Regions from separate parts of the Paenibacillus sp. Mc5Re-14 genome, predicted to be linked through region 1. Evidence: riboswitches for the same ligand, from Rfam matches in the RefSeq annotation. Region 1 holds a riboswitch; the other holds the start of a gene.
The links. Region 1 has a riboswitch for cyclic di-AMP ahead of BN1546_RS16520 (TrkH family potassium uptake protein). Riboswitches for the same ligand answer to the same signal wherever they lie in the genome.

Region 2: another riboswitch for cyclic di-AMP. It lies ahead of BN1546_RS04875 (hypothetical protein); the one in region 1 lies ahead of BN1546_RS16520 (TrkH family potassium uptake protein).

The regions. Positions count from the first base shown of each region.
Region 1 covers NZ_CVPD01000001.1:3,635,359-3,641,011, forward strand. Annotated here, with positions in the region: gene uvrC (excinuclease ABC subunit UvrC) at 1-1,311, shown strand, start outside; gene BN1546_RS16510 (CPBP family intramembrane glutamic endopeptidase) at 1,280-3,010, opposite strand; cyclic di-AMP (ydaO/yuaA leader) riboswitch at 3,272-3,424, shown strand; gene BN1546_RS16520 (TrkH family potassium uptake protein) at 3,834-5,174, shown strand; gene BN1546_RS16525 (potassium channel family protein) at 5,193-5,653, shown strand, end outside.
Region 2 covers NZ_CVPD01000001.1:1,042,937-1,048,589, reverse strand. Annotated here, with positions in the region: gene BN1546_RS04900 (helix-turn-helix domain-containing protein) at 56-439, shown strand; gene BN1546_RS04895 (Rha family transcriptional regulator) at 557-778, opposite strand; gene BN1546_RS04890 (urease accessory protein UreF) at 1,070-1,807, opposite strand; tRNA gene BN1546_RS04885 (tRNA-Leu) at 2,071-2,153, shown strand; gene BN1546_RS04880 (glutathione peroxidase) at 2,302-2,787, opposite strand; cyclic di-AMP (ydaO/yuaA leader) riboswitch at 3,252-3,425, shown strand; gene BN1546_RS04875 (hypothetical protein) at 3,539-3,934, shown strand; gene kdpF (K(+)-transporting ATPase subunit F) at 4,119-4,196, shown strand; gene kdpA (potassium-transporting ATPase subunit KdpA) at 4,342-5,653, shown strand, end outside.

The sequences.
Region 1 (5,653 bases):
GATGTATTCGGCTTTTCGGTAGATAAGGGCTGGATGTGTGTACAGATTCTATATGTCCGTAAGGGTAAAATGATCGAGCGCCATATGTCGACTTTCCCTTTCTACGGTGAAGCTTACAGTGATTTTATGTCCTATGTGACGCAATATTACAGTGACAACCCGGCAGTGCCGCAGGAGATATTGTTGCCGGATTCTCCTAAGCTGATGAAAGCAAAATCGGCTGATGTTGATCAACCGATTGCAACAGAAACTGAGCTTTACAGTGCAACTACAGCTGAGACTACCGGGATTACAGATGAGGAAGCAGTACAAACGGAGTCAGACCGTTCTGCTGACCCACTGCGGGTAGCCGAAGCACGAGCAGCTTATGCAGAAGGAACGAATCAAGCTCAAGTTGGTGACCAAGAAACCGGGGAAACAGAAACAGAAACTCAACTATCCGGTGGATTGGAGGACCCATCTGCGGCAGCTCTCGCTCTGGCTGAATGGTTGGATATAAAAGTACTTGTGCCACAACGTGGGTTGAAAAAGCAAATGACAGGTATGGCGACGGAAAATGCACGTGTTGCTCTGGATGAGAAGTTTAAGCTGATCGAGCGGGATGAGGAACGGACATCCAAAGCTGCAAGTAATCTGGGACGTGCCATTGGGCTGGATAGTCTGCATCGGGTAGAGGCGTTCGATAATTCCAACATTCAGGGTTCTGATCCAGTCTCGGCTATGATCGTCTTTATTGATGGCAAGCCTGCCAAGAAGGAGTATCGAAAATACAAGATCCGTTCTGTGCAGGGACCAGATGATTATGAGACGATGCGTGAGGTTATTCGGCGTCGATATGAACGTGTGCTGAAGGAAAATCTTGAACGTCCCGACTTGATCATTGTCGATGGTGGGCGTGGACAAATTAGAGCGGCAACCGATGTATTGGAAAATGAGTTGGGTTTGTTTATACCTGTGTGTGGTTTGGTGAAAGATGCCAAACACAGAACTTCCCAACTACTGATGGGAGAAACATTTGAGGCCGTGACACTTGCACGCAATAGCGAGGAATTTTATCTGCTGCAACGGATCCAGGACGAGGTTCACCGTTTTGCCATCACGTTCCACCGCGAGCAGCGCGGCAAATCTATGGTAACTTCCCAGTTGGACTCCATTCCAGGCATCGGCGAGAAACGGCGTAAGTTGCTGCTTAAGCATTTTGGATCGCTCAAAAAAATAAGAGAGGCCAGCGTCGAAGACTTCCGGCCTCTCTCTATTGGGGATAAGCTTGCTCGTCAGATTATAGCTGCCCTTCGGGAGGAGGAGTCGTAGAATACGGCTCCTCTTTTTTCATGGGTTCAAACATGATTCGATTAGGTTTTTTGGGACTAAACCAGTAAATGATGTAGCCTACAATAGCCGGAAGTAAGATCCAGAATAGGCCGGCGCTCACATTCACGGTGTCTCCCAGACTTATCACACTAAGCCCCATTAATATGCTGTCAAAAATAACGTGGCTGAACATGGCAGCGATAAAGCCGTAACGCAGGAACACGAAACTAAACAGCAAACCAAGAAAAGTCAGTTCAATAGGTCTGGAAATCACCGGATAGATCGGATAAAGCGTATGTCCCAGTGCCCAAATAAGCGTAGTGATCAGACAAGCAACAAACGTATTCTTGACTATTTTTTTTACCATCGGAATACCAAATAGACGGTAAACAGTTTCTTCTCCAATACCTGCCATCCAAGCCATAATCGGCAATAGCCATGGATAAGCCATATTGTAAGGGGACTGCGTGGCGTCTGTAGTGGAGAACGTATTAAATGTGCGCTCCAATACAAAGAACAAAATGGATTGTACGCCCAGTAAAATGAAGGCCCACAAGTAACCGACATACATACTGCGAAGCACATACAATCCGTAGCCCGGCTCTTTAGCACGTGGCCATGCATTTAGTCCAACCTGACGCATAAGCCCGTCGCCGCCTACCAAGGAGAAATAGAGGGCTACAGCCATGAAGAAGGTAACACCAACCTGGAATACCATAAGAAATATAAGCATGCCCTTACTGCCTGCTTCAGCTTGCAATAAAGGCAGCATGTTCATTGTCCCAGCTATACTAGCAATAAAGTATACAATGGACAGAATAATACCGCGCACAAATGAAGTATGTCGTCGGGTGAGTGACGCATATACAATGGCAAGTACGCTCAGGACAAAGCTAAATAGGGCATAACCCGCATAAGTCATCCAATTCGCCCAGTATGTTTGCTTTTTAACATAGTCGGTATAGGACGAAGGGGCCGAAAAGCTTTGGGTAAACGAGCGAACATCCCCGTCTTCAAAAGTAAAAGCCAGCGTAAGTACCGAGGCGCCGATTTTCTTTCCGTCCACGGTATATTTTAATCCACCTTCCCCCTCAGTGGTCGCGAGCTTCAATTCAGATGGCTTAAAGCCAAAGCGTTTGATCCATATTGCTGCAGCCTGTTCCTTGGCTTCGAGCGTCATGTCACCCTCAGCTACACGTACAAGTCTGCTTCGTGCTTGTTCATCTGTAGAAACATCAGCCTGTGTGTAATTGGTGCTGGAGGTGATCCGTTTAAAGCTAACGACCTTCCCAGTGGATAAATCCACATGAATTTGCAGCTTGCCCTTCGCCGAGGAGTCAGGCAAATCAACCCGAAAGGTTTCATATGGATAATTTTTTTTCCATGTACGATCGTACTCTTGAACCAATTTTTCTCTGGATAAATAACCGTACAAATCTGTTTCAGCCTGATAGGTTACGACGGGCTTCTCTGGCTGTGATTCCGTATAGCCCAACTCGGAACGGGCGAAGTCCAGGGCGTGTATGACCGCTTCTTGTTTGCTGATGACCTTTGCATTCATCAATGATTCCGGACTTGGATTGCTAAGCGAGGGAATAAGCAATTGAAAGATAAAAAAGCAAATCAGGCCAACCCCGCCCAGCAAGCCTAATTTTTTGAAGTTGGCCGTGAGCACGACCGGTTTCCCGATAGGATTCATGAGTTTCCTCCTTAATCTGTAAATAAGAACATCCATTAAAGATATCATACTGCACAGGTTCCCGCCAACAGACCAGCGATATTCATGAAAACAGAGTGAAAGCACTTTAAAGTTTTAATAAAATTAGATAAGCTGTGATTAACCGATGTCTATTCGCGAATTAAAGCCAATTTCACGTTTTTTCGGCGAAATCGATTTTGTGATCTGGATAGAGAAGGATTATAATCTTGAGGCAATGCCTATGAAATATATGGGTAATGATATACATTTAAGCCGAATTTCTATGAGAAAACGGGGGAACCATGTTACTGGGGTGAATTTTACAGCCGATCCTGATGGACCGGAAGTGTAAATAGGGCATACTGTGCTGTCCGAATCCGTCAGCTAACCTCGTAGGCTGTGGGCAGGAACCAAGTCAGGCACTCGGTTTTCCGGTGTCTTTTTTTGTGTGTATAAAAGTGTTTGGATTGGTTAGACCGCTGCGGGTTCAGATTATTCTTCCGTTTGCTGTTATCCCCGGATTTTTTTTGATTGTATAAACCCTTTAATGGTTAAAATCCGGAGATAAAGGCAAACGCTTCGCTTCTTCAGAACAATTCTGCCCCCTTCGCTGCTGCTCGCCAATAGCACAGGGAGCCGAGTAGTGTTTGACATGCATTCTTCCTGTATTCAGGGAATGTTAATTATAGCTACTTAAGGTTTGGAAAATCAAAAAAATCAGGGGCAACGACGATCGGAAGATAAATGGAACGCGTAGCGGGCTTACACCGTATTAAGTCACTGTTTTTATAGTTTTAAGGATTAGGAGAGAAGTGATGAATAGATGAATCCCAATGCACGCTGGCTTCGGCTTTCTCCACCGCAGATATTCGTTGCAGGCTTTGCCATTATCATTCTAATAGGTAGTTTATTGTTAATGCTGCCCATCTCTAATACAACAGGAAGACCACTTGCGTTTATAGACGCTTTGTTTACTGCCGCGTCCGCGACCTGTGTAACCGGGCTTGTCGTTAAGGATACAGGGCTCTTTTTTACAACCTTTGGTCAAATCGTTATCGTTGCGCTGATCCAGATCGGTGGTCTTGGCTTTATGACCATGGCTACCTTGATTGCGCTGGTGTTCAAACGTCGCATTTCCTTGCGGGAGCGCCTTATTTTGCAAGAAGCGATGAATCAGACCTCTGTCGAAGGAATTGTTGGATTGATCCGCAAGGTGCTATGGTACTCGCTGATGATTGAGGGAGTATGTGCAGCTATTTTTTCGATTCGCTGGTCATTTGATATGCCTGTCGGCAGGGCGATTTATTTTGGAATTTGGCATGCCATTTCCATGTTTAATAATGCTGGTTTTGATTTATTCGGTGAATTTCGCAGCCTGACAGGTTATGTATATGATCCGATTGTTAATTTTACAGCCATGTTTCTCATTATTTCGGGTGGTATTGGTTTTGTAGTGATGTCAGACCTGGCAGATTATCGTAAGCGTAAGAGACTATCCTTACATACCAAGGTGGTACTCAGCATGACAGCTGCTCTGATTGTCGTCGGGACGCTCGTCATTTTTGTATTTGAGTTTACGAATCCAAAGACGCTTGGCTCGCTTGATTGGGGTGGTAAACTGCTGGGTTCTTTATTCCAGTCCGTTACTCCACGTACCGCAGGTGCCAACACGCTGGACATTGCAGGCTTGCGGCAGGCTACGCAGTTTTTTATCATCATACTCATGTTTATTGGAGCTTCGCCTGGCTCCACTGGGGGCGGGATTAAGACCACTACATTTGCCCTGCTCATTGGAGCGGTGTTTTCGATGCTGCGGGGACGGGAAGATATTGTGCTGTTCCGGTACCGACTTGCGCAGGCACGAATTTATAAGGCTTTGACCATTACCTTGCTGGGGCTGCTGTTCGTGATTGGGGTGACGATGATTCTGTCCGCAACCGAAGATCATCATTTTCTAATGATCTTGTTCGAGACAGTGTCTGCATTTGGTACAGTAGGGCTGTCTATGGGGCTTACACCTGATTTGTCAGTTGTAGGCAAGCTGGTGATTACTCTGACGATGTTTGCAGGCAGGCTGGGTCCACTCACGCTAGCTTATGCACTGGGACCGAAAAAGGGTAAGGAATTGTATCGTCATCCAGAAGGTAAAATAATTATAGGGTAAGGGAGTTTTCGAGTAGATATGAAAACGCAGCAGTTTGTAGTCATTGGCCTGGGACGGTTTGGCTCAAGCCTGGCTTTGCAATTGGTGGATATGGGGTGCGAGGTGCTGGGCATTGATCGGAATGAGGATGTTGTAGACAGTATGAGTGAGATCCTGACACATACTGTCGTGGCGGACGCTACAGATGAGGATGCGTTGCGGTCACTGGGCATCCGTAATTTCGATTGCGGCATTGTTGCAATTGGTGATGATATTCAGGTAAGCATCCTGACCGCCATTTTGCTGAAGGAGCTGGGTGTGAGAAAAGTCGTAGCCAAAGCTATATCTGTACTGCATGGGCGTGCGTTAGAGAAGCTTGGGGTGGACCGAGTCATTTATCCGGAACGAGATATGGGTATTCGGGTAGCGCATCAGCTGGTCACGCCTAATCTGCTCGATTATTTGGAGCTGTCCAAGGAATACAGCATTGTGGAACTCAA
Region 2 (5,653 bases), 2.6 Mb from region 1:
TGTGTGCAATTGAAAAATAATTAGAAAAAAGCTACAGTGTCGGAGGGGAAACGTTTTGGGAGATCAAACTATTTATCAGCGGATTGAAGCTTTAATTAAGGATCGGGGAATGACCAAGAAGGCATTTTGTGAAAAGCTTAAAATCAGCTCAGGGAATCTCGGTGATTGGAGAAGAGGAAAAACAACGCCAGGTACCGCCCATTTGATTCAGATTTCGGACTTTTTTAATGTATCGCTCGACTGGTTGATGAAAGGAATTAAGCCGGGGGAAGGCGTGCTTCAGGAGCAGAAGGCTGCTTATTTTTTTGGGGTGATGGGGCCATTGAATTGCCAGGCTGAAGATCTTGAGACAGAAGAACAGAACTTTATTTTAGAATATGTTGAATTTGCGAAATACCGTAAGCAAAAAAGGGAGAAGGACAAAGCGAAACTTGAATAATCTATGGCTAAACGCCTGGGTGGATAACCCGTAAAACGGACTAAGGGGTTCGGTTTACGGGTTTATTTGATTTCCTGATAATATGGCGGCGCGTCGGATGCTGGATGCTTGTTGGGTTTAGTGTGGTGTCGCCTCCTTATAATCGTTATCGTCGATATTCAGAATTGCAGCAACTTGTTTTCTGTACCTTTGTGCTTTACGGGTGCCGTGAATCAGATTGGACAAGCGTGAAGGCGGGATATTGTGTGTCTCGCAAAATGTTTTCTGATCCAGTCGAAGCTCGACAAGCCTTTGTTTGATGGCCCACCCGAAGGAGGTGACAGGCATTTTGTTGTTCAAGAGAAATCGCCCCTTACGGATTCTTGCAGAATAATTGGTGTGATATAATAATCATCAGTAAACATGTTAGAATTAACCATCTAAAACTATGATACACTTTTATACGTGTTTATACAATCTTAAATACGTTATTTTATTAAAATAATTACTTAATTAAGTGCAAAAAGTGAAAATAATCCGACTATAGTCTGTGAGTGGTATGAATTTGGATACATGAATTAAAAATACTCTGCCGCTTGAGAAAAGGGCAGAGTATTTTTATTGTGACTGCTAGACTGGTAAAACGACGCATCAGAGGGAGGCTGGAAGGCGTTTGAATAGGATGGAGGAGGAAAAGGGCCTGGATGCATTCAAATGGCTACTATGGCTCATATAGGGTGGCTGAGTGATGTAGGAACTGGTCTGATGGCTATGGAAAAGGTGAGGCTGAAATAAGCTTGGCGTAGGTTCGTTAAATTTCTTCCAGGTGGTGAGCAACTCGCTGGTCATGTGATCGATAAGAGGATTCTTTTCCTCGTAAGGAGGATTGAGCAGTCTGAAGGCATCTTCGATACAGAAGGATACCGCTGTGGCAAAATAGCCGTGAATGGTCTGTTCTATATCGGTTCCGAGAAGGAAGTTAATCCAAGTGTGGACAGTAGCGAGTGTGCCAATTGCATTGTATTGAGTGAGTGTGTCTTCCAGTTGGTCAAATGCAAGCCAAGGATAAAGAGCCTTGGTGAGCTTGAGCAGACGCTGGCCAGAAAGTCGCGATTTTTTCACATACTGCGAGGAAGGGTGCTGGGTGTACAGCATTTTATCAATAAGGGCGATCCGCCAACCGTCATTCTGCTGGATGGCTGCATACAGACTTTTGATGGCCATGCCGTCAAGGGTTGTAATTTGAGGATACCAATCGTCTCGCATAAAATGTTTCAGATCCTGTAGACTGTTCAAGTTTCCGTTACGGAAACGTTCATCCAGTCCGTAGAAACGGGTAAAACCACCAATGGGTAGGGAAGGGTCCAACAACAATGCGTAGTTTAGCAATCGGTTACCTTTATGCAGGATGGTTCGCCTCCTTGAGGTGAATATTTGTGTTAGTTTATTTGACTCTAATCTTATTTATATAATAATAGTTCAATTATTTATGTAATATATATTTACACTTCGAGCTCTTTCATGTCAAATTAAATAATTTTATTGCTTATATATGTTATATAAAGTTACACTAAAAATAATTATAATATTATTGTTTACAAATTGTTGCTGAGAGAGTATAATAAATCTGTTGCCTCAATACATTGTGACATGCGGTCGTGGTGGAATGGCAGACACGCTATCTTGAGGGGGTAGTGGGCGTACGCCCGTGGAGGTTCGAGTCCTCTCGACCGCATTATGTGTAATACCCAGTTGAAAAAGCATCCTGACACGTTTTACGTGAAGGGGTGCTTTTTTCGTTAAATATTTTTCGTTATATCATTCTGTTACAGAAGCGGTCATATGGACAGCGGACCGCTCGTTAACTGTAATGAAGAAAGATGTCAGTTTTTCCGCAAAAGCTTCTCAATATCTCCTATAAGCTTATCTGGAGTGGTTTGCGGCGCATAACGCTTAAATACGTTACCTTCTCGTGTAATTAAGAATTTAGTGAAATTCCATTTGATCGCTTTGGAGCCTAATACTCCTGGAGCAGTGTGGGTCAGGTAGTGAAATAAAGGATGTGCCTGATCACCGTTGACATCTGTCTTGGCGAACATGGGGAAGGTTACACCGTAATTGATTTGGCAAAACTCGGAGATCTCCTCGCTGGAGCCCGGCTCTTGTTTGGCGAACTGGTTGCTGGGAAATCCCAAAATTTCGAGCCCCTGTTCATGATACTGGTCATATAGCTCTTGTAGCGCCTTGTACTGGGGGGTTAACCCACATTTGCTGGCAGTATTCACGATAAGTAGAACTTTCCCTTCGTATGTGGATAACGGAATTTGTACCCCTTGTAGGGTCTGTGCATCATATTTATATACGGTCAAGATATCCCTCCTCATTCAATATTCTGCAATTAAATTGTAAGCAACTCAACAAGGGGTTGCAAGTCCGGAAGAGTATACGGGCATTGGACCATTGTAAAATCGTCTTTTGTTCAAAACGGTAAATCGCACTTCAAATGGAGCTAATTGAGGTGTTTCTTCTCATAAAAACGGGTTCAATCGGTAATTATCTGGCACATATAGCGTATTTTCTTTCCTTTTTGCAAATAAGGAGTAACTAAGCCATACCCTACGCCAATATTGACATGCCTTTCATTTTCAAAAAGGGGTGAAATACAGAGTTTTAAAGAGATACGAGAAGCATAGATGCCTTGTAAGCGTTATTCTTAATCTCCTATGCTCTAAAGGGTGATTTATAGCCCCGCCGTTGAGCTTTACAGTCTTCCTTGCACGGGTGTATGATTCAAGACGTAATTTCAAATTAACACCAATGAAGCAACAACGAATTGTCTAAAGCGCTGAATTTTGCAGTTGCAAAAGCGGGGGAACCAACGAGTATGTACGGCTTTGCAAGCCGTGTGTGTCTCATGGGGTGAATTTTCCGGCCAAGTGCCGTAAATAGGGCGACTCTCACGTCCGAATCCGACAGCTAACCTCGTAAGCGTACAGGGAGAGGCAACAAACCGCCGTGTGCAACCATGGTTTATTTTATCATGGAATGTATGAAGCCGGAGGAAGCCTTTTTCCTTCGGCTTCTTTTTGTTGTCTTTTTATACCGGGAGAGGAGCTACTGATGGAAGGTCGGTTAATTATTGTCACTGCACCGAATGAAGCGGGCAGAAGTTTTGTGAAATTGCTTATGTTTAAAAAATTGGCGTTTGCAGTTCTCACAAATAGCACTCAGGAGGAACGACAGCTCAAAAAAATGGGTGTGGAGCATATTGTGCGCATCAATACGATGCAAGCGGGAAAATGGAATTTTCCTAAAAAAGAAATTGGTAGTGTGTATTTGTTCGAAAACAGCTTGAATCTGACTTGCCGTTTCCTGCAAATATGTCGGCCACTAACATCAGAATTGATCTATGTTATTACGCACGGCTGTAATCCACAAGGAATTTATCGGGGATTGGGAGCGGACCATGTGATCTACACATTGAACGGAGAGGTGGGTTTCCTGCTGAACGGATAAGCACTTATAACATAGCTGGTTTATGATTTTATGATGGAATCGGAAATGACGATCTGAAGAGCGATACGGAGGGTATGAACATGATGGATTTATACATGCTGCTCATAATGGCTGTGAGTTATGGAGTGATACTGCTGTTTGTACGCTGGTGTGATGCGCAGACCTCAAAAGGAGGCCGAAGAGGATGATTGTTGTGCTAGGACTCACGGCTATTGTGTTCGTGTATTTAATCTACTCACTCCTGAATCCTGAAAAGTTCTAGTCAACTATAGGATCGAGCAGGCGGGAACAGCAGATCAAGAAGGAAGCATCAGAGGTGTAGATTTTCGCAAACGTGTGCACTCAATGGATGTTCTGAATCAGGTCTGTTGTTCCAAATGCAGGAGCATTTTAAGGAGGAATAGAGGATGGAGCTACTGCAAATTGGAATTGTGATCGTCATATTGCTGCTCTTGGTTAAGCCAGTGGGTACCTATATGTATCACGTATTTTCGAATGAACCGAATCGGACGGATCGGATTTTTGGTGGGACGGAAAAGCTGATTTATAAGGCTGTAGGCTTGAAGAAACAGGACAGCATGCGTTGGACCACGTATGCTATGAGTTTCATTGCAACCAATGTGGTGCTTGTGGGGATCAGCTACCTGCTATTGCGCTTGCAGGCTATACTCCCAGGCAATCCGGTTGGAAACAGCAATATGGAAGCATCATTGGCCTTTAATACGGTAATCAGCTTTATGACCAATACGAATCTCCAACATTATAGCGGAGAAAGCGGGCTTACGTATCTGACACAGATGGCGTTCGTCACGATGATGATGTTTACTTCGGCTGCTTCGGGGCTTTCGGTTGCTGCGGCTTTTATGAGGGGATTGACGCGGCGCGGTGAAGGGCTGGGTAATTTTTTTCAAGATTTTATTAAAGCCAACATACGGATTTTCCTGCCGCTTGCCTTTATACTTACGCTGGTGCTGGTGGGACTAAAAGTACCACAGACGCTACAGCCTACAGCGGATATTACGACTTTAAGCGGTACACAGCAGCAGATTGCTATGGGACCTATTGCCTCATTGGAATCCATCAAGCATTTGGGCACGAACGGGGGCGGTTTTGCGGGAGCTAATTCTGCTCATCCTTTTGAGAATCCAAGTCCTTGGACGAACGTACTGGAAATTTTAGCAATGTGGGTAATGCCGGCTTCGCTGCCGTATACTTTTGGATTGTTTGCCCGTAATCGCAAGCAGGGCTGGATTATTTTTAGCTCGATGATGGTCTTGTTCCTTATTTTTCTATCCATAACGTATGTGTCGGAGAAGACAGGTAATCCGTTAATCCAGGCACTGGGTATGGATGCATCTCAGGGAAGCATGGAAGGGAAAGAGGTTCGTTTCGGCATTGGACAATCGGCATTATTCACTGCGGTCACAACGGCGGCGACGACAGGTTCGGTCAATAATATGCATGATACACTGACCCCGCTAGGTGGTATGGCTGCTTTGGGAGAAATGATGCTAAACGTCATTTTTGGCGGCAAGGGCGTCGGGCTGATGAATATGCTGATGTATGCGATTCTGGGGGTGTTTATATGCGGTTTGATGGTCGGAAGAACCCCGGAATTTATGGGTAGGAAAATTGAAGGCAAGGAAATGAAGCTGATTGCGATTGCCATTTTGGTACATCCGTTTCTTATTCTTGCTCCAACTGCGCTTGCGTTTATGA